Butyricimonas faecalis: one gene and its partners. The protein of the gene in region 2 interacts with the protein of the main gene of each other region in a pairwise test. Links are inferred from orthologs where the notes say so. Each region holds a gene or a part of one and is shown on either strand. Other genes may lie near its edges.

Region 1 (6,356 bases), 1.5 Mb from region 2 along the record:
GAGTGTAAAATTCATGAAATAAAGCCGCGTATGCTTTCCTGTCCCCCTTCGACACTCGCTTTACTAATATTCCCATGGATTCCATCATAAATCTGTACTATTGTATCACACCCGTTATTAAAATCGGATCTGTTCAAAATCACCCAACACCGTTGTTAATTTTATTAATTTCTCGCTGCAAATATCAAATTTATAAATAAAAATGACAATCCCCATATATGATGAAAAATAAAGGTTTACCCCCTAATAATGGGGAAAGTTTCAAATTGTTATATAAAACAATGAACCACCCCTCGCGGAGTGGTTCATTGTTTTTTTTACCTACCTGAATAAATTAGTACTCGTCTTCGTTGAAGAAAAAGTCATCTTTACTCGGATAGTCCGGCCAAATATCTTCAATACTTTCAAATATTTCTTCATCATCCTCGATATCCTGAAGATTTTCGATCACTTCCATAGGTGCCCCGGAACGAATGGCGTAGTCTATCAACTCATCTTTTGATGCTGGCCAAGGCGCATCTTCCAATTTTGAGGCTAGTTCTAGTGTCCAATACATAGTTATATCGTTTTTAATGTAGTTTCTTATTTTTGCCGCGAATATATAGTTTATTTCTAATAATACAACCTCTTTTTTTTAATAAGAAGTTATTTAGAAACAATACATCTTATGTATCGCCCTAAGTAACGCAAAACGATCTAAATGGTTACACTAAAAATTATTCGTCATCCGAGAAGTGGATCAACACTTTCCGATACGTGTTGAATATCTTTGCTTTAGAAACAAAGCCGATGTATTTGTGATCTTGAAGAACAGGCAGGTTCCACGCTTTCGTGTCTTCGAATTTTTTCATAACCACCTCCATGGAATCGTTGATGTCGATCACCACGGAAGGCGTCGTCATGAAATCCCGCACGTAAGTTTTCGAATACAATTCCTGGTTAAACATCACGTTGCGAATGTCATCCAACAAGACGATCCCCAGTAATTGCTGGTTGGAATTCAAAACAGGAAACAGGTTCCGGCTTGATTTGGAAACCACTTTTACCAGATCACCTAAGGTCGCGTCGACCTCGATCGTTTTAAAATCCGTTTCCACCACCTTGTTCAATTTCATCAAGGTCAACACGGCCTTATCTTTGTTGTGTGTCAATAAATCTCCCTGCATGGCCAAACGACGGGCATAGATGGAATAAGGTTCCATCCCCTGACTGGTCAAGTAGGAAATAACCGAGGTCAGCATCAGAGGCAGGAATAAGGCGTAGCCTCCGGATATCTCGGCGATCAAGAACATGGCTGTCAACGGGGCTTTCATGACCCCGGACATCGTTCCCGCCATGCCTGCCAAGACGAAATGACTGGGTTCCACGATACGGATTCCACTCATGTTAATCAACATTGCCAACAAGTAACCGGCAACTCCGCCCGTGAAGAGGCTTGGTGCAAAAACACCACCAACACCCCCACTACCATTGGTTAAGGCCGTGGCAATCACTTTGACGAATGTCAAACCGACCACGAAAAGAATCATCATCCATGCACTATCTCGAAAATCGAAGAAATAGGTATTATTCAATAATTTGTCGGAATGCCCGGCCATCATGTCATCCAAGGCCGTGTAACCTTCACCATAGAGGGGGGGGAAGACGAAAATGATGACACCTAACAAGATGCCGCCGAGAGCTATTCTTTTCCACGTATGTTTGATACGCCCCAAGAATTGTTCCACCCGAAGATTCATCCGAACGAAATACACGGACAAGATCCCGGCAAAGATTCCCAGTATCACGTAGTAAGGGAAATTGGCCATCACGAATTTATCCGTGATCTGATAGGAGAACACGAAACCATCGCCCATGAGGAAGAAGGTGACCACGTACGAGGTGATGGCCGTGAACATCAACGGTACCAATGAAGCCATCGTCAAGTCAAGCATCAAGACTTCCATCGTGAAGACGATTCCGGCAATCGGGGCTTTAAAGATCCCGGCAATGGCCCCTGCCGCACCACAACCGATCATCAGGGTCATCACTTTGTAGTTCATCCGGAAGAGACGTGCCAAGTTCGAACCGATGGAAGCTCCCGTCAACACGATGGTGGCCTCCGTTCCTACCGACCCTCCGAAACCGATGGTCAGGGTACTGGCAATCATCGAAGTGTAGTTGTTGTGCGGCTTGATGATACTGTTGCGACGGGAAATGGCGTACAACACTTTCGTCACGCCATGGCTGATCTCTTCTTTCACGAAGAATTTTACAAATAGTGTTGTCAGCAATATTCCGATAAAAGGATAGATAAAGAAAAACAAGTTTCCACTGTCCACCTGCATCCGTTCCGTGAAAAACATGTGGGTAAAATGTACCATATTTTTCAGCACGACTCCCGCCAGTCCGGTAACAATACCGACGAGGATGCTTAACATGACAATAAATTGCTTTTCCTTGATGTAGCGGACGCGCCACACCAGAAATTTCCCCAATATCCCCTTTTCGTTAATTGCCGTCATGATTCAAAAGTGTATCAAACTATTTTTTCATTATACCTTTTATTGAACCATATCGCGGGTAGAAATCAATGGAAATACCTTCATTATTGATGACATCCAAAGGGAATTGTTTGATAAATCCGAGTTGTGGTATGACACAACGAACGGTCATCACGGTCTCTTTCCCTTTCAACAAACACAGGTCGGCAACGGCCGGTTCGCGATAAGAGAGAGAGGGAACCGGACGGGTGTTTCCACCCTGTTGGGCATCTCTTTTCGGAACGTAGATATTTTTTAATTCAACGATGTAGGGGATAGCAGACACGTTGTTCTTGGCCGTAATCCCGTCGTTCGCGGAGAAACGGAACAAAACGGTTGACTCGTCGGCTTTTTCCGGGACAAAAGAGATGGTTTTAACCACTTCGCGGGTTTCTCTTTTTCCCATGAACAAACTCATGTAATTTGCCTCAAGCGCATCGAGCGCTTTTAGGGCCTCCGCCGTGGCCGAGCCTCCGGCTAGTAATTCCAGTCGCTTTTCGCGAATATTGAATATCTCTGACGTAATCTCGTCCACGTAATCTTTGTGTTCTTTTAATACATGACGTTCAATCGGGTCCCATACCCGGCGAATCTCGCCCTCGACTTCTATCTCCGTGAAATTGGAGTCAAGTACTTCCTTTTGAGTGGAGCGAATACCGAAATACACGTAATTAATGCCTGAACCCACACTTTTCTCCTTTTCCTCGTAAACGATATTTTCGTCAGGAGTCCGGTTCGTACTACCACTTCCCACGCCGGCTAAAAAGCCTTCGGGAGTTACATTCAATAAAATAGAGTTATATTCTCCAACGGCGTTCACGGTATAAGAGGCTTTCGGATCAGGCAAAGCCCGCGGAATGAATTTGATGTTTTTGATTGTCCACTCTTCGCCTTCACTCGTGATCTCCGGTGAGATACCTAACTGTTGTTCGGCATATTGCCTGAAAGGCCCCGGTATCAAACGAGTACATTCCATGGTGACGACCACGTCATAACTGATTTTTGGCAAGGTATAATCGATTGACACTTGTGTGGTCAATTCTCTCTTTTTTTGTCCCGAAACAGACAGGGATACGAGTCCCACTAATCCAATTATAAAAAACAACTTTTTCATTTTTCTATCGCTGTTTAGCCATATTATATGTTTCCATTTTTTTCCACACCAAGCCCAATTTTTCGGCAATGTCCCCGGCACGCGTTCCTCTCATCCCTTGCTCTTCCGCCGCCAAATCGCCGGCCAGACCATGGGCATATACCCCGATGATAGCCGCGTCTAACGGAGCATGACCGCTTGCCAGTAAAGCCGCAACAATACCCGTCAACACGTCTCCCGCCCCTCCTTTGGCCATTCCCGGGTTGCCTGTCATGTTAAAATAGCATTCGCCCTCCGGGGTGGCTATAATCGTATGTGCACCTTTTAGCACGACGTATATTCGGTGTAGACGTGCAAAGGTGCTTAATTTATTTAATCTATCAAAATCATTTACACTTTTTCCTGCTAATCTTTCAAATTCTTTCGGGTGAGGAGTCAGCACCGCTCCCTCCGGAAGAAGTTCCAGTAACCCGGGATTCGACGCCAACAGATTCAAGGCATCCGCGTCCAACACGATTTTTCCTCGCCACACGGATAACAGTTGACGAATTCCTTCTGCCGTGACGGGTGAAGTCCCGATTCCCGGACCAATCCCCACCGCCTGGACACGGGACAGATCGTCCACGCCGGAAAAATAGAATTCATTCCGATCGACCTCAACCAAGGCTTCCGGCACGGAAAGATGAATCATTTCTTTCAACTTGCGGGGAACATGCATGGAAAGCAATCCTGTTCCGGACCGGATAGCCCCCTTGGCCGATAAGACGGCAGCCCCCATCATGGAATAAGAGCCCGCTATTAATAAGGTATTACCCAATGTTCCTTTATGAGAAAATTTTCCCGGAATCAATAACCGCGAGGCAACCGCGTCTTCTGTCAGATAATAATAGGTAGCCGGATACTCCCGCAATATCACCGGATGCAAGCGGATATCCAATATTTCCCAATGCCCCACGTAAAGTACATTTTCCGGGAACATAAAGGCTAATTTGGGGAATTGAAACGTGAAGGTGTAATCAGCTTTTATGATCGCCCCGTTATTTTCCCCGTTATTCTCGCCCATCAAACCAGAAGGGATGTCGATGGCCACAACCGAATGGGGCAAATCGTTTACCCGATGAATGACATCTCCCAAGAATCCCGTTACCGGACGATTTAGTCCGGCCCCAAAAATGGCATCTACCAGCACGCTATTTTCATCCGGTTGCCAATTATCCGCATTTTTCACCTCGATACAACATCCTCCCATATCCATGAAGCGTTTCCTGTTCACGGCACAATCCGGGGAGAGATTATTGTCCCCATGAAAATCGAAAACCTTGACATTCAATCCTTTTTGAAATAACAATCTTGCCACGACATAGCCGTCTCCCCCGTTATTTCCGGAACCGGCCAAAATGTTAAAAATATGGCTATGGGGGAAAAAAATCAATAATTTTTCTGTAAACACGGAAGCCGCCCTTTCCATCAAATCCAACGATGTTACCGGCTCATTCTCAATCGTATATTTATCCAATTCCCGTAAATCCGAAGTCTTGAAAATTTTATTATTCTTCAACATGCCTATAGGTTTCAAACGTTTTCAATGATTAAAGATAAAAAAATAATTTATATTTGCAGACTATTAGCGTGAACAAAAAAATTTAATTATTTACCAATACAAATTAAAAACAAAAGTTATGTTCAAAAATCATCCTAAAGGGTTGCTCACCGCGGCTCTAAGTAATATGGGAGAACGTTTCGGCTATTACATCATGAATGCCGTATTAGTGTTGTTCCTATGTTCTAAATTTGGTTTGAGCGAAGCCGCCAGTGGTACCATTTATTCTTTCTTTTACGCTGGTATTTACATTTTAAGCCTTGTCGGAGGTCTTATTGCAGACCGCACGCAAAACTACAAAGGGACTATTAAGACGGGTCTTGTAGTTATGGCAATAGGATATATTATCCTATCCGTTCCAATCCTCGCGACATCGCAAAATACAACCTGGTTATTGACTCTTACTTGTGTTGCCTTGTTTCTTATTGCATTTGGTAACGGTTTGTTTAAAGGTAACTTACAAGCCATCGTGGGTCAAATGTATGATAATTTTGAAGCAGAGGCTGCAAAACAGGGTCCGGATGCTCTCAAGATCGCAAAAGACAAGAGAGATTCAGGTTTCCAGATTTTCTATGTATTCATCAACGTGGGTGGTTTAATTGCTCCGTTCATTGCTCCGGTTTTACGCCAATGGTGGTTGGGTGCAAACGGGTTATCTTATAATGCACAGCTTCCGGCACTTTGCCACGAGTACATTAATAATGCTGCAGCCATGGCACCCGATGCTCTTGCCAACTTACAGCAACTTATGACTGCTGCCGGTGGAGCGATCAACGATATGACAGCTTCTTGTCTTCAATATCTGCAAATTTTCAATGAAGGTATTCACTATTCATTCATTGCCTCTGTTGCAGCCATGCTTATTTCTCTTGTCATTTTCTTTGTTTCACAAAAAACATTCCCGAATCCGGCAAAGAAAGCTACCGCACAGAGTGTAACCTACACGCCAGAGGAAAAAGCTGCTATGGCTAAAGAAATTACACAAAGAATGTACGCCTTGTTCGCTGTTTTGGGTATCGTTATTTTCTTCTGGTTCTCATTCCACCAGAACGGAATGTCCCTTTCATTCTTCGCCCGCGATTTCGTAGACTCTTCTGCAGTCGCTCCTGAAGTATGGCAAGCGATCAACCCGTTTTTTGTT
Region 2 (8,307 bases):
GATATCCCCGGTAAATAACGCCACTAGACACTTTCAACCCTTCCACACTATCATACACACCATAAAATGTACTTTTGGATTCAAACAGGGACGAACCTTTTAAGAAATTTATTCCCCAAATCAAGATAAAAACCGCAGCCAACGCGGTCAGGGCTAATTTCGCTTCTCTTTTAATTTTCATGAGTATTATTTTATTTCTTCATTCATTTCTTCTATTCTAACTTTCTTGCTTCTGCCACGGAAATCTGTTTTCCTTTATAGACCGCAATAACAAAGCAATCCTTTACCGTTTTTCGAACTTCCTGCTGAAACTCTAACGCTTTCTCGTAACTCGAAGTTTTCTTCACATAATACCGGTAACGATCTATTCCCTTCAATACCTCCACCTTGTCTTTCAATTTCAGATACCGGAAATCCTTTATTCGTGTCTTGGAAGATGCTACTTGTATGGCATAAAACAAATCATTCTTATCGGATTCCCCAACAACCTTCTCGACCTCTTTCTTTTCTACCGTAGAAGTTTTCTGATTTTGCTTTTGCACCTGCGAAGTCTGTTTTTGCTCCACTTTTTGTTCTTCCAGTCCTCCGGTCAACACGACACTGTTACGTTCCACGCTATTTTTATATGCTTGAAAAGCCGCAAATATCGCCCGGGCTATATTGGTTTGTCCTGACTCAGACGTTAAAATCTTTTGATCATGCGGATTCGAAATAAAACCAGTCTCAATCAGGACTGCCGGCATCCCCACGTCCATCAACACGATAAATCCCGCTTGCCTCACTTCCCGATCCGGCATACGAGTTCTCGCTATTAACTCCTTTTGAATAGGTGCAGCAAATTCCATACTATTTTTCAAGTGACTATTTTTCAAAAAATTAAACATGATATATGACTCCGCTTTTTTCGGATCAAAACCATCATATTTCACTGAATAATCCTCTTCGTAATGAATGGCCTCGTTCTCCTTCATGGCAACTTGAAAACTGGCCTCTGACTTGTGTAACCCCAGCACGTAAGTTTCCACGCCTCTCACGCTCGATTTGGAAAACTTGTTCACGTGAATGGAGATAAACAATTGCGCTTTCGCTTTATTCGCTATCCGTCCCCGTTCCCTCAAATCCACGGCGACATCCTTGGTCCGCGTGTACACGATATTCAAATCGGGATAGGCATTTTTCACCAACTTTCCCAATTTTAAGGCTATCGCCAACGTTATATCTTTCTCCCTCAACTTCCCACTAATAGCTCCCGGATCTTTTCCTCCATGTCCGGCATCAATACAAATACAATTTATTTTCCCCAAAGTCTCTTGTGCCATCAAAGAATTCAAACCTTCTAATAAAAAGATTACCAACAAGAAACATATGAACCGGCACTGATTTATCATGTATTTAAAACTTTTTAAAAAGAATCATGAGCATTAACAACCATTATTTCTTACATTTGCAAAGCAAAAATGCAATATGCGTAATGCAATAATTAGTCACAAAAATAATTATAAAATTGCAAGTTAGATTATATACAGGGCTTTTTATTAAGAAATGTATCATTTTAACAATGATCGCCCTGCCCGTAATACTCTCGTCAAATGGCTTGGCGTCCGAGATTATTTTCGGACAAGACCTCTTTATCACAACCATTGACACAACGGGACAACCCGGTGATAGCATTCGTATCGTTTATGACTCCGCAGGCATCCCGATAGATACCATTCGTAACGATTCCGCACAACCCAAACCTCTATTCAAAGACCTCGTCAAATATAACGCAGACGATTCGGTCAAATTTTCAATACAAGAGAAAAAAGTATATCTGTACGGAAATGGTTTCGTGAAATACCTGGCAACCGAGTTAAAAGCTGATTACATCGAACTCGACATGGATAAAAAACTAGCCATGGCAACAGGAGTACTCGATTCTGTAGGAAAATTGAAAGGAACTCCCAAATTTAAAGACGGTGGACAAGAATTTGAAAGTACCGAATTGCACTATAATTTTGACACAAAAAAAGGTTATGTAACCGAGATCATCACCCAAGAAGGAGAAGGTTATATCCAAGGAAAAATCACCAAAAAGATGAGTGACTCCGTCTATTGCGTGAAACACGGTATGTACACGACCTGCGATGAACACAACCACCCACACTTCGGGCTTAACATGAGCAAAGCGAAGATGATCAAGGATAAAAAGATATTTGTCGGTTTCACCAACTTGGAATTAGAAGGTATTCCCTTGCCGATATTCATTCCTTTCGGCTTTTTCCCGGTCACGAAAAAAGCCACGTCGGGAATTATCATGCCCACTTACGGAGAGGAACGGATGAGAGGATTTAACTTAAGAGGTGGTGGATACTATATTTATATCAATGACTACATTGACATGAACATCACCGGGGATATTTACACCAACGGTTCTTGGGGATTACAATACGCCACCCAATATCGCAAAAGGTATAAATTCAATGGTAATCTGAACTTCACGATCAGTAAAAACTATGTCAGTGAAAAGGGATTGCCTGATTATCAAGAATCATCCGACTGGTCTGTACGCTGGACTCACACGCAGGATGGCAAAGCAAACCCGTACAGTTCATTCTCGGCCTCCGTGGATATGTCATCCGCCAACAACAACTACTATAATGCTAACACGGTGAACGGTATCGCCAACCAAAGAAAGCAATCCAGTATTTCGTGGAGTAAAAAATGGCCGGAAAGCCCGTTCAGTTTGAGTGGCTCGTTCAATCACAGCCAGAACAGTCGGGATACCTCTATTGCTATAACATTGCCGAATTTGAGTCTCCGTATGACACAAATCTATCCTTTCCGTAAAAAAGGGAAAAGTGGTGAAATGAAATGGTATGACAATATTGGTGTTTCTTATTCTGCCGAATTAAGGAACAGTATCCAAACCAAAGAAAACAAATTATTCAAATCCTCTTTTGAAAGAGATTGGAATAATGGATTCAAACACAATATTCCGATCAGTTTGCAATTTAAGATTGCCAAGGACGTGACCTTTACTCCCTCCTTAAATTACAATGGATACCTGAACCTCAAAACCATTGAAAAGATATGGATTCCGGACACGAGTGCCGCCGGTGGACAATATATCACCCGGGATGTTCCCGGGTTGAATTACTCGCATGACTATTCAGCCAGTGGGTCAATCGGATATACTCCAACTATATATGGTATGTTCATGTTCAAACCAGGATGTAAAGTTGTTGCCATCCGGCACATGATACGTCCATCCATATCGGCATCTTATACCCCTGCCATCAAACCCTTGGGTAAATACAAAAAGAGTTACTTCGATGGAGAAAAAGAGATTGAATATGATATTCACGAAGGTTTAACCTATCGTCCGAATACTACCGGTAGTAAACAATCCGGAAGCATCAGTTTCAGTTTGGATAATAATATAGAAATGAAAGTTCGGAACGACAAGGATACAACTGGAGATGAAGAATTCAAAAAAGTAAAGCTTTTGGAGAGTTTCAGACTTTCGACATCTTATAATCCTTTTGCCGATAGTATGAACTTTTCAAACATCTCCATAAGCGCACGTACCAAAATATTGAATAACAAAGTTGATTTGAATTTCAGTGGTACCATTGATCCTTATGCAATAGACACAAACAATATAAGATATAATAAATATCATGGAAAATTAGGACGTTTAACCAACGCAACAATTTCCACTAATTTCAGTTTTTCCGCAGATAACGGACAAAATAAAGAAAAAAAGAACGATCTGGTAGGTGGATTCTATGATGACTACGTTGATTTTGACGTGCCTTGGAATATCAGTGTTAGTTATAACTTCAGTTATTCCAGATCTAACCCTTATAGAAGTCCAACAATCTCTCAGATCATCAACTTCTCGGGAGACCTCTCGTTAACTCCTAAATGGAAACTCGCTTTCCAATCAGGATATGACATTAAAAACAAGGAAGTAACTTCAACTAGTTTTAGTGTCACGAGAGATTTGCATTGCTGGGAAATGACATTTAACTGTATGCCATTCGGACAGCACCAGTCTTATAACTTTGAAATTCACGTCCGATCCTCGTTATTACGAGATTTGAAATTGACCAAACGGGATTCCTGGTATGATCGAAGACTTTAATTTTCAAATAAATAAACGAAATAAAGCAGACATTTAGTCTGCTTTATTTCGTTTATACTATAAGCAAAATTTCTATCTTCTTTGTCTCACCACTTCATACACCAAAATTGCCGCAGCAGCCGAAACATTCAAAGATTCAATTTTCCCATACTGGGGAATTTTAATTTGTTGATCTGCCAACGCCAACAACTCCTCATCAATACCGGTATCTTCTGCCCCCATAATAATCATACACCCTTCCTTCATATCCACTTCGGTATAAAATTTATCAGCTTTCTCCGTGGCAGCAAATAAAGTTAAACCTCTCCGTTTCAATTCTTTTAGCGTCTTTTTGAGATTTTTCTCCCGACAAACGGGCAAATGATACAAAGCCCCGGCTGACGTTTTAATCGCATCGGAAGATATTTTTGCAGAATTCTTATTCGGAATTAAAATAGCACTCACCCCGGCACATTCTGCCGTACGGGCAATTCCGCCCAAATTTCGTACATCAGTAATTCTGTCCAACACAAGTATCAATGGCATTTTCCCTTCCGCCACCACAGAATCCATGACCGTGTTTATATCTTGATAAGGAATTGGAGACACTTCGGCCAAAACTCCTTGATGATTTTTCCCTGCAAACGGTTTAAACACCTCTTCGGGTACATACTGGAACTGAATCTGACGTTCACGCACCAGCGAAAATAATTGTTGGAACAACTCCCCCTTTATTCCCTGACGGAACATCACCTTGTCAATTTCCTTTTCCTCCTGTATAGCCTCCATCACGGCCCGGATTCCGAAAATACACTCTTGTTTAAACTTTGCCATCTTTATTCGTTATTATTAATTTCTAGCTTTCAATTCTTCCAAATGCCCGTTCTCCTCTTCCCACTCTTCCATACAGGCTTCCAAGTGTTTTTTCATCTCGTCATAAGTTTTTAACAACTCATCGTTGATCACGCCTTCTGCCATTTTCCCCTCTGCTTCCCCGATCTTTTGTTCCAAATCAGCAATTTCTCCTTCTAGCTTCTCGATTTTCACTTCCGACTTCTTGATCTCTTTATTCCATTGTTTCCGTTCCTCAAAAGCGATCTTATTTTCAGAAACACTCTCCTCTTCCACAACATTCTCTTGCTGCAACTTCCGAGGATGCATCTGTTCATATTCCCGGAAACATTCCAGTTTCTTAGCCTCTAGGAAATGTGCGACACCTCCCAGGTATTCCTTTATTCCCTTGTTGGCGAATTCATACACCTTATCTGCCAACCCAAGCAGGAAATCCCGGTCATGGGAAACGACAATCACTGTACCTTCGAATTTCTTCAACGCATCCTTTAATACATCTTTCGTGCGCATATCCAAATGATTCGTCGGCTCATCCAATATCAATACGTTATAAGGCTCCAATAATAAACGTACCATCGCCAAACGGGTGCGCTCACCCCCGGAAAGTACTTTCACTTTCTTGTCAACATCCTCACCGGAAAACAGAAAAGCTCCTAGTATATCCCGGATTTTCTTCCGAATCTCACCTACTGCCACTTGATCTACCGTATCCAGAACACTCAACGAAGGATCAAGTAAATCAGCTTGATTCTGTGCAAAATACCCGATATTCACGTTATATCCGATTTTCAAATTTCCCTCATAAGGGATCTGATCCATGATCATCTTCACCAAAGTTGTTTTACCCTCTCCGTTTCTTCCGACAAAAGCAACTTTCTCTCCTCTCAGCACATCCAGATTCACTTCATGTAATACCACGTGATCGCCATACGCTTTACTTAAATCCCGACCACACACGACAATATCTCCCGAACGAACGGCCGGTTGAAACCGCACGTTAATCCGTGCAGAATCTTCCTGTTCTACCTCTATTCGTTCTATTTTTTCCAATTGCTTGATTCGGGATTGTACCTGTACCGCTTTCGTCGCCTTATAACGAAAACGCTCGATAAAATCCTCTGTATCCTTAATCTGCTTTTGCTGGTTCTCGTAAGCACGTCGCTGTTGCTCGATACGCTCCTTACGCAATTCAGTAAACCGCGTGTATGACACCTTATAGTCATATATCTTTCCTAACGAGATCTCAATTGTCCGAGTCGTAATATTATTCAAAAAAGCACGGTCATGCGACACGAGAACCACGGCCCCGGGATAGCCTTGCAAGAATGATTCCAACCAAGATATAGACTCTATGTCTAAATGGTTTGTCGGTTCATCCAACAAAAAAACATCTGGACGTGCCAACAATATTTTAGCCAACTCGATTCGCATACGCCATCCTCCACTAAACTCCTCGCAACGACGTTCCAGATCCTCTTGCCGAAATCCCAATCCTTTTAACACGACCTCAACTTCCCCGTCCATATTATCCGCCCCTCGCATATGCAACATTTCGGTTTTCACATTCAATTTATCAATCAACGCCATGTAACTATCCGACTCATAATCTGTACGCTCTCCCAATTCCCGATGCAAACATTCCAATTCCTCCTGCAAATCCAACACGTCATTAAATGCGGTTTCCGCTTCTTTCCGCACGGTTTTACCCTCTGCATACACTTTCGTCTGTGGCAAATATCCGATTTTCAATCCGGAAGGGACTGATACACTTCCTTCAGAAGGCTCCTGCACCCCGGCCAATATCTTCAATAATGTAGACTTTCCCGCCCCATTACGCCCGGTCAAACCAATCCGATCCCTTTTATTCACCAAAAAAGAAATTGAATCAAGCAACGCGTAATCTCCAAATAAAACACTTACATTATTAACTGAAATCATATCTTATCATGCAAAATAAAACCTTCTATTTTTAACGAGTGCAAATATACGAAACTTATAGACATGGGCAAACGGGTTTCCTGTGTGTTACAAGTTATAAGTTCACAAGTTACAGGTTGCAAATTCAAAATTTGCACATAAAAATAACCTGCAACCCAACGAAATCATATAAAAAATGACAATTATCTTGTTTTATCCATTAAATATTTTTTATATTTGGGAAATTTACAAAGAATACTAACTACATAAAAGAATAAATATGCCCAAAGGAGTATTTAAACTACCGAACATTACCAATGAACCCATCAAAAGTTATGCACCGGGTTCTCCGGAAAGGAAAGAATTGAAATCACAAATCAATCAATTACGTTCTATCGTTGCCGATGTCCCAATGATCATTGACGGGAAAGAAGTTCGCACGGGGAAACTGGTAGATATTCGTCCACCGCATGACCACCATCATTTACTCGGACAATATCATCAAGGGGATGCCAGTCACGTGCAAATGGCAATTGATGCAGCATTAAAAGCTAAACCGGCTTGGGAAAAAATGAATTGGGAAAGTCGAGCTGCTATATTTTTAAAAGCGGCCGATCTTTTAGCAGGACCTTACCGTCAACGTATGAATGCCGTTACGATGTTGGGACAATCTAAAAATGCATTCCAAGCAGAAATCGATTGTGTGGCCGAATTGGCTGATTTTTTCCGTTTCAACGTGAAAAATATGTACGAAATATACCATATGCAACCGAATTCAGCCCCGGGCATCTGGAATCGTACGGTATGGCGCCCTTTGGAGGGATTTGTTTTCGCACTTACTCCATTCAATTTTACCTCTATCGCGGGTAACCTACCGGGAGCCCCGGCGTTAATGGGTAATGTTTGCGTATGGAAGCCATCCAAGACTGCCGTTTACTCGGCACATTTGATCATGGAAATACTAAAAGAAGCCGGATTACCTGACGGTGTCATCAATTTGGTTTACTGTTCAGGCCCGACAGCTGCTGACGTTGTTTTCTCTCATAAAGATTTTGCAGGTATACATTTCACCGGATCAACTCAGGTATTCAATAATATTTGGGCTACTATCGTGAAAAATATCGATAAATACAGAAGCTACCCGAGAATTGTCGGTGAAACCGGAGGCAAGGATTATATCTTCGCCGATCCGACAGCATGTCCTAAAGAAGTGGCAACAGCTATCGTACGCGGGGCTTTCGAGTATCAAGGACAAAAATGTTCAGCCGCCTCACGTGCCTACATTCCTGCCAACATTTGGCCCGAAGTAGAAAACTATGTGCAAGAGGATATGGCAAACATAAAAGTAGGTGGAGTTGAAGATTTCACGAACTTTGTCAACGCAGTTATTGACGAGGCCTCCTTCATGAAATTATCGAATGCGATTGATG
Region 3 (6,366 bases), 1.4 Mb from region 2 along the record:
AGACGTTAGTAAAAAGAAACTTGATTTTTGCGTGTTGCTAAACGGCACGATAGTTCTTGAAGAAGTAGTAAACAATAACATCCCGTCGATACGTCGTTTCCTGGAAACGTTCTTGGTTGATTTTAAAACCTCGATCGATAACCTGCTAGTCTGTGCCGAGCACACGGGGCAGTACACCTTCCCCCTGTCAATCGCTTGCCAGTCTCTCTCTTGTGGTTTATGGCTTGAAAATCCAGCGCAGATCAAGTATTCTTCGGGCTTCTCACGTGGGAAGAATGACAAGGTCGATGCTCACCGAATCGCTCGCTACGCCTCTCGTTTCAGTGACAACGCTCGTTATTACCAGCGTCCTCGGGAAGAGATCGAGCGCCTCAAGCAGTTAAGGAACGAGCAAGACCTTTACAAGTCGGACTTGGCCAAGTACAAGGGGCAACTCTCCGACCAACGAGAGTTCATGCTTGATCGAGTCTATCAAGAGAAGGCTCAAAGACTGGAACGGTTGATAGAAGAGCTGGAAAAATTGATCAAAGATATCGATCTACTCGTCGAGACAATTATCCGTTCCTGCCGTGTTCTCTGGCGGCAGCGGGAGTTGTTGCTATCAGTCGAGGGGGTTGGGCCGAGTGTCGCCCTTTGCTTGATCATCGAGACTGAAGCGTTCACGCGCTTCGATGATCCCCGCAAGTTCGCCTGTCATGCCGGGGTAGCACCTTTCCGTTACACCTCGGGAAGCAGTCAACATTCCAGGAACAAGGTATCCCAGCGGGCGAACAAGCAAATCAAGACGTTGTTACACATGGCTGCCTTGTCGATCACGGGAAGGAAGTCTGGTGAGTTAAAGGCGTATTACGAGAGAAAGGTTAAGGAAGGAAAGAACAAGATGACGGTCATTAACGCGATCAGGGCAAAGCTGATCGCGAGAATGTTTGCTGTCATCAAAAAAGATCAATTTTATACCCCTGTTTATTCATGAAATATTTGCATAAATCATAAGAATAGGGGGAGTTAGAGGGGGTAGTTTAGAAATTAAAAGATAAAAATTGAAAATGAAAAAGGCTATATTTTTGGATCGAGACGGAACCATCAATTCTGATGAAGGACATTACTACATATACAAAATTGAAGACTTTGTTTTCAATCCCGGTGTCATTGACGGTATTCGTCGACTGAACGAAGCAGGTTATTTGATTATTGTCGTTACCAACCAAGGTGGAGTTGCCAAAGGAGAATACACGGTAGAAGACGTTGAAAATCTTCACGCACACATGTGCAAGGAACTGGAAAAACACGGGGCTCACGTGGACAAAATATACTATTGTCCCCATCACAGCAGCATCGCCCCTTGCCCATGCCGAAAACCATCACCTTACATGATAGAACAGGCCATCCGGGAATTTGACATTGACAAATCCACCTCATGGTTAATCGGGGATGGTTCCCGGGACATCGAGGCCGCCGAGGCTGCCGGAATCCGAGGAATTAAAATACCTAAAAACAGCGACTTAACCTCCGTTATTGATTCCATTCTCAAGCAATAAAAAGATAAACGTACGCCATGTTCGAAATCTTGTTTGCCTTACTACCCATGGCCATACTAATCATATCCATGGGAATATGCAAATGGCCCGGGGACAAGAGTAGCCTGCTTACCCTCGCCATCACTGTTATTTTAGCCGTTTTCGCCTTTGGAACACCTGTACAAGAAATCGGTTCAACATTGATAAACAGTACAGCACGTGCCTGCATCACCATTCTTTCTGTCATTTGGATGGCCGTGTTCAGCTATAATATTCTGTTAGATTCCGGTAAAATTGAAATACTAAAAAAACAGTTGGCAGCTATCTCCACGGATAAAAGTGTACAAGTATTACTAATCACGTGGGGATTCGGCGGGTTATTAGAAGGGATGGCCGGTTATGGAACCTCGGTAGCCATCCCAGCCGCCATACTTGTAACACTTGGATTTCGCCCGTTGTTTGCCGTGCTCGTGAGCCTCATCGCCAACAGCGAACCCACGACATTCGGGGCCGTCGGCATAGCGGAAACCGTTCTCATGGAAGAAACCGGCTGCCCGTTACCGGAATTATGCAAGGCAACCATCCAACAACTATATCCTTTCATATTCTTAATCCCGATCACGTTGGCTATATTGGCTGACAGACGTCGCCAAGCATTAATAAAAAACATTTTACTCGGTACCCTTGTCGGGGGCACATCTTTCCTCGCTCAATACGTTACTGCCGTATATCTCGGTCCGGAAATGCCGGCCATTCTAGGCAGCATTTGTTCCATCATTGCCATTATAGCGTGGAGTAAATGGAGTGGAAGGGGTAAAAAAGATACCCTCCCCACGCAACATTCGTCCCGACAAATATACAAGGCATGGAGTGTTTACGGCCTTATCATTTTCTTTATATTACTAGCCATTCCCTTCAATTTTAGGGCTACGAGTTTATTGCTTTTTGCCGGAGCTTTTATCGGGGGACAGATACAGGGGGTAAGCACAAGCAGGCAGTTCAAATTATTAGGCAAAACCCTCGTACAAATCCGCAGTACCGTTATCATGGTCATTGCTCTAGTCGGTATATCCGCACTCATGGAACTATCCGGAATGGTACAATTACTTGCCGACACCCTAACCACCTTCTCTGGGAAGTATTACGCTTTCTGGTCTCCTTTAATCGGGGAAACAGGGACATTTATCACGGGTAGCGGAACCTCCGCAAACATCCTTTTCGGAAAACTACAAGCAGGAATTGCCGCCAACATGAACATTGATCCCTCTTGGCTTGCCGCGGCCAACACGACAGGCACTACCGCCGGGAAAATCATCTCCCCCCAAAGTATTGCCATCGCCGCCTCCGCGTGCCAGTTACAAGGCCAAGAAGGAGAAATCCTAAAACAAGCCTTTCCCTACGCACTCGTGTATGGTATATTATTGGGAATTATCGTATTTATGGGGTAATCAGAAAGCCGCTAACAACAAATCAATATCCCTGGAAACCAACCCATAACGATCGGCAATCACTCGTTTGGTCAACACTCCGTTATAAACGTACACCCCGTGTCGCAAGCCCTTATCATTTTTTATGGCGGCATTAAAACCTCCCGTCTGGGAAATCTTATCAAACAAAGGAGTGAATAAATTACTATAGGCAATAGAAGCCGTACGAGCCACCCTCGACGGAACATTCGGAACACAATAATGGATTACCCCGTTATACACATAAGTCGGATTCTCGTGGGTAGTCGGACCAGACGTTTCGATACACCCGCCATGCCCAATGGACATATCCACGATTACCGCCCCTTGTTTCATCAGCCTCACCTGTTCTTCAGACACGGTGACACCCAAATCATCATCAAAAAAGCGCAATGCCCCGATCAGCACATCGGCCGACAATAACGCCCGTTCCAAAACCGGCTTATGAAAAACAGAAGTATATACCCGTTGCCCCAGACAATGATTTATCCGGCGTAAACGTTCCAACGAATGATCAAAAACCTTCACCTCTGCCCCCAAAGCCAACGCCGTGCGAGCCGCGTATTCACCCAAAGTCCCGGCACCTAATATAACGACCTCCGCGGGCGTGATTCCCGTCACCCCGCCTAGCAAAATCCCTTTCCCTTCCCGGGAATTACTTAGATACTCGCTAGCGATCATAATGGCCGAACTTCCTGAAATCTCGCTCATCATTTGCACCACGGGATACCCCCCGTTTTCATCTTTCAGAATATCAAACCCGACAGCCGTCACCTTCTTCTGCATCATCTCTACAACAGCCTCTTTTCGTAACTCAAAAAGCTCGATGGGGGACAAAATAACCTGTCGGTCATGCATCATCTCCACGTCTCCTTGCGTCACTGGAGTCGGTTTAAGAATAATATCCGCCGTGTACACTTCCTCACAAGTATCCACCATCTGGGCTCCCGCATCAGCATACTCCCGGTCATGGTAATGTGCCGCCTCTCCGGCTCCCCGTTGCACCATTATCGTGTGCCCCATGTCAACCATGACAGACACAGCCTCAGGGGTTAAACACACCCGGTTCTCCCGTCGCTCGGTCTCATTGGGTAAACCAATTGTCAATCGTTTCTGCCGGTATTCCGCGAATACCTCTTTTTCTTGATATAAAAACCACTCCCGATCAATCTGGGCTCCCGATAATTTACCCGAGTTATCCATAACCTGTATTTTATAGTTTTTCTTCAATCACCAACTCTCTCCGGCCATCTGCCAACTCAGAGAATTTACAAATCAACGTGTTTTCCGGCAACAGAGCCTCCACCATCTCCGGCCACTCGATAAAACAACGATTCCCGCTATAAAAATATTCCTCGTAACCGAAATCCATTGCCTCCTCGATACTCTTCACCCGATAGAAATCGAAATGAAAAAGCGACTCTCCCGTTGCTGCCAAATACTCGTTCACGATAGCAAACGTTGGGGAATTTACATCATCCTCTACTCCCAAACATTCGGCCACAGCCTTCACGAAAGTGGTCTTCCCCACTCCCATAGGCCCGTATAGAGCATATATTTTGTTGTCCCCGGTACTTTCCAAAAACTCCTTTGCAACCCGCTTCAAATCATCAACACTGTCAATTATCCAGCGCATAAACTTTTCTCTATTTTTATGAATCGATTAATTACCTTTGTCATATACACGATTGAAGTATACCACAAAGGTAATTATAAGTAAACGAAAAAACGAAACTAAAAGTTAGAATCTCCCCTACTTCTCAACCTCTTCAACAATCTCACCTTGTTGTCCGGCATCCGTGATTTTATCTTCCGTGGCGGCTCCTTTCAGGAATGTTGGCAAATTCATCCCTGCCATGTTGAACAAATCATTCAACGGTGGAACCGATTTCATCATCCCGGAAATAAAATTAGCCGTGGATGTATTCCCGTTACCGGCATTATTACCATCCCAAACTGTAATTTTGTCAATCTTTATATTCTTAACAGCCTCCACTTGCGTTTTCACCAATTCCGGTAACTTATCGGTAATTAACATCATTACCGCCTTATCCGGATCTCCGGCCGCGGCCTTCACGATCTGTGCATATCCTTCCGCCTGTTTCGTCAACACCTCGTACAACCCTCGTGCTTCGGCATCCATCTTGGCAAAGATGGCGTCAGCCTCTCCTTTTGCCAACCGGCGCAAACGTTCGGCCTCGGCTTCTGCATCAATAATAGCTTTCTCTTTATCAATCTGTGCAGGAACCACGATATTGGCCGCCTGCGTGGCTTTCTCTCTCTCGGCACGGGCAATTTCAGCCTCTTTCTCTGCCATGTAAGCCTCTTCCAAAGCCTTCGCCGCTTGTACCTTCTCTGCAGCAATAGCCTTACGGGCTGCCTCGGCCTCCCTCTCCCGACGGATGGCGTCCGAGTCGGCAATCAATATCTTCGCGTTATTCTCTCCTTCCACCGCGGTTGCATTAGCTTCTGCCGTCCGAATACGAGTATCCCGCACAGTTTCCGCGATACGAATATCTTTATCCCGATCCGCCTCGGCCTTACCAATTTCACCGAACCGATTCTGCTCGGCCACACTTTTCTTGGCATCATTGATCGCCTTCGCTGCCGCTTCTTTTCCCAAGGCCTCGATATACCCGGATTCATCCCGCAAGTCAGTCACATTCACGTTAATCAATTTCAAACCGATCTTCCGCAACTCCGCTTCCACGTTGGCACTCACGTTAGCCAAGAACTTATCCCGGTCGGAATTGATTTCCTCGATATCCATCGTGGCTATCACCAAACGCAACTGCCCGAACAGAATATCTTTCGCCAAATCCTGAATATTTTCCTGCCGTTGTCCCAACAAACGCTCTGCCGCGTTCGTCATGCTATCCGGCTCGGTAGAAATACCCACCGTAAAACGACAAGGAACATCCACCCGAATATTTTGTTTACTCAACGCGTTCGTCAAATTACACTCGATAGAGATCGGCGTCAGATCCAAAAATGAATAACTCTGGAACACCGGCCAAATAAAAGCAGCCCCACCATGAATACAACGTGCAGAACTCACTCCCCCGGTCGCGTTCTTACCGGTCAGCCCATACACGACAAGAATCTTATCTGACGGACAACGTTTATAACGGGACAAAATCGCCGCAAACGTAACAAACAACACCGCCACGACGGCTACAATCAAATACAAACTTCCTTCCATACTTTCCATATATTCCTAAGTATTAATAATAAATAGTCATTCAAAAACGCTCCACGAGCAAGGTACTGTCGTTAACCACCTCCACCACTTTAATCGGGGCTCCCGTCTCCAATTCCTCGCCTGCTGTCAAGGCATCAAATTCCCGTATGGCACCTTGTATCGAAATCTGTACCTTTCCCTC

What was found. Proteins that work in one complex are often made in the same cells at the same time.
Region 1: the proteins of rlmB (region 2) and D8S85_RS01255 interact in binary tests that used the Escherichia coli proteins (3 or more experiments, as listed by UniProt). The link is inferred for Butyricimonas faecalis from one-to-one orthologs.
Region 3: the proteins of rlmB (region 2) and tsaE interact in binary tests that used the Escherichia coli proteins (3 or more experiments, as listed by UniProt). The link is inferred for Butyricimonas faecalis from one-to-one orthologs.

What each region holds. Positions count from the first base shown.
Region 1 is NZ_CP032819.1:306,424-312,779, reverse strand. The notes cover bases 2,909-5,838. They hold D8S85_RS01255 (NAD(P)H-hydrate dehydratase), read right to left. Parts: upstream 5,177-5,838; coding sequence 3,641-5,176; downstream 2,909-3,640. Other genes in these bases: D8S85_RS01250 (peptide MFS transporter), read left to right, coding at 5,295-5,838; D8S85_RS01260 (DUF4831 family protein), read right to left, coding at 2,909-3,636. In the rest of the region: D8S85_RS01275 (RNA polymerase sigma-70 factor), read right to left, coding at 1-76; D8S85_RS01270 (DUF2795 domain-containing protein), read right to left, coding at 335-556; D8S85_RS01265 (chloride channel protein), read right to left, coding at 717-2,504; more of D8S85_RS01260, read right to left, coding at 2,524-2,908; more of D8S85_RS01250, read left to right, coding at 5,839-6,356. UniProt on the Escherichia coli protein: Bifunctional enzyme that catalyzes the epimerization of the S- and R-forms of NAD(P)HX and the dehydration of the S-form of NAD(P)HX at the expense of ADP, which is converted to AMP.
Region 2 is NZ_CP032819.1:1,766,261-1,774,567, forward strand. Bases 3,073-5,899 are described here. They hold rlmB (23S rRNA (guanosine(2251)-2'-O)-methyltransferase RlmB), read right to left. Parts: upstream 4,943-5,899; coding sequence 4,202-4,942; downstream 3,073-4,201. Other genes in these bases: D8S85_RS07920 (putative LPS assembly protein LptD), read left to right, coding at 3,073-4,129; abc-f (ribosomal protection-like ABC-F family protein), read right to left, coding at 4,958-5,899. In the rest of the region: D8S85_RS07910 (MlaD family protein), read right to left, coding at 1-181; D8S85_RS07915 (N-acetylmuramoyl-L-alanine amidase family protein), read right to left, coding at 213-1,388; more of D8S85_RS07920, read left to right, coding at 1,505-3,072; more of abc-f, read right to left, coding at 5,900-6,898; pruA (L-glutamate gamma-semialdehyde dehydrogenase), read left to right, coding at 7,158-8,307. UniProt on the Escherichia coli protein: Specifically methylates the ribose of guanosine 2251 in 23S rRNA.
Region 3 is NZ_CP032819.1:322,234-328,599, reverse strand. The notes cover bases 2,909-5,848. They hold tsaE (tRNA (adenosine(37)-N6)-threonylcarbamoyltransferase complex ATPase subunit type 1 TsaE), read right to left. Parts: upstream 4,620-5,848; coding sequence 4,197-4,619; downstream 2,909-4,196. Other genes in these bases: D8S85_RS01315 (flotillin family protein), read right to left, coding at 4,737-5,848; D8S85_RS01325 (alanine dehydrogenase), read right to left, coding at 2,966-4,186; D8S85_RS01330 (L-lactate permease), read left to right, coding at 2,909-2,965. Outside these bases: D8S85_RS01340 (IS110 family RNA-guided transposase), read left to right, coding at 1-973; D8S85_RS01335 (D-glycero-alpha-D-manno-heptose-1,7-bisphosphate 7-phosphatase), read left to right, coding at 1,047-1,538; more of D8S85_RS01330, read left to right, coding at 1,556-2,908; more of D8S85_RS01315, read right to left, coding at 5,849-6,185; D8S85_RS01310 (hypothetical protein), read right to left, coding at 6,226-6,366. UniProt on the Escherichia coli protein: Required for the formation of a threonylcarbamoyl group on adenosine at position 37 (t(6)A37) in tRNAs that read codons beginning with adenine.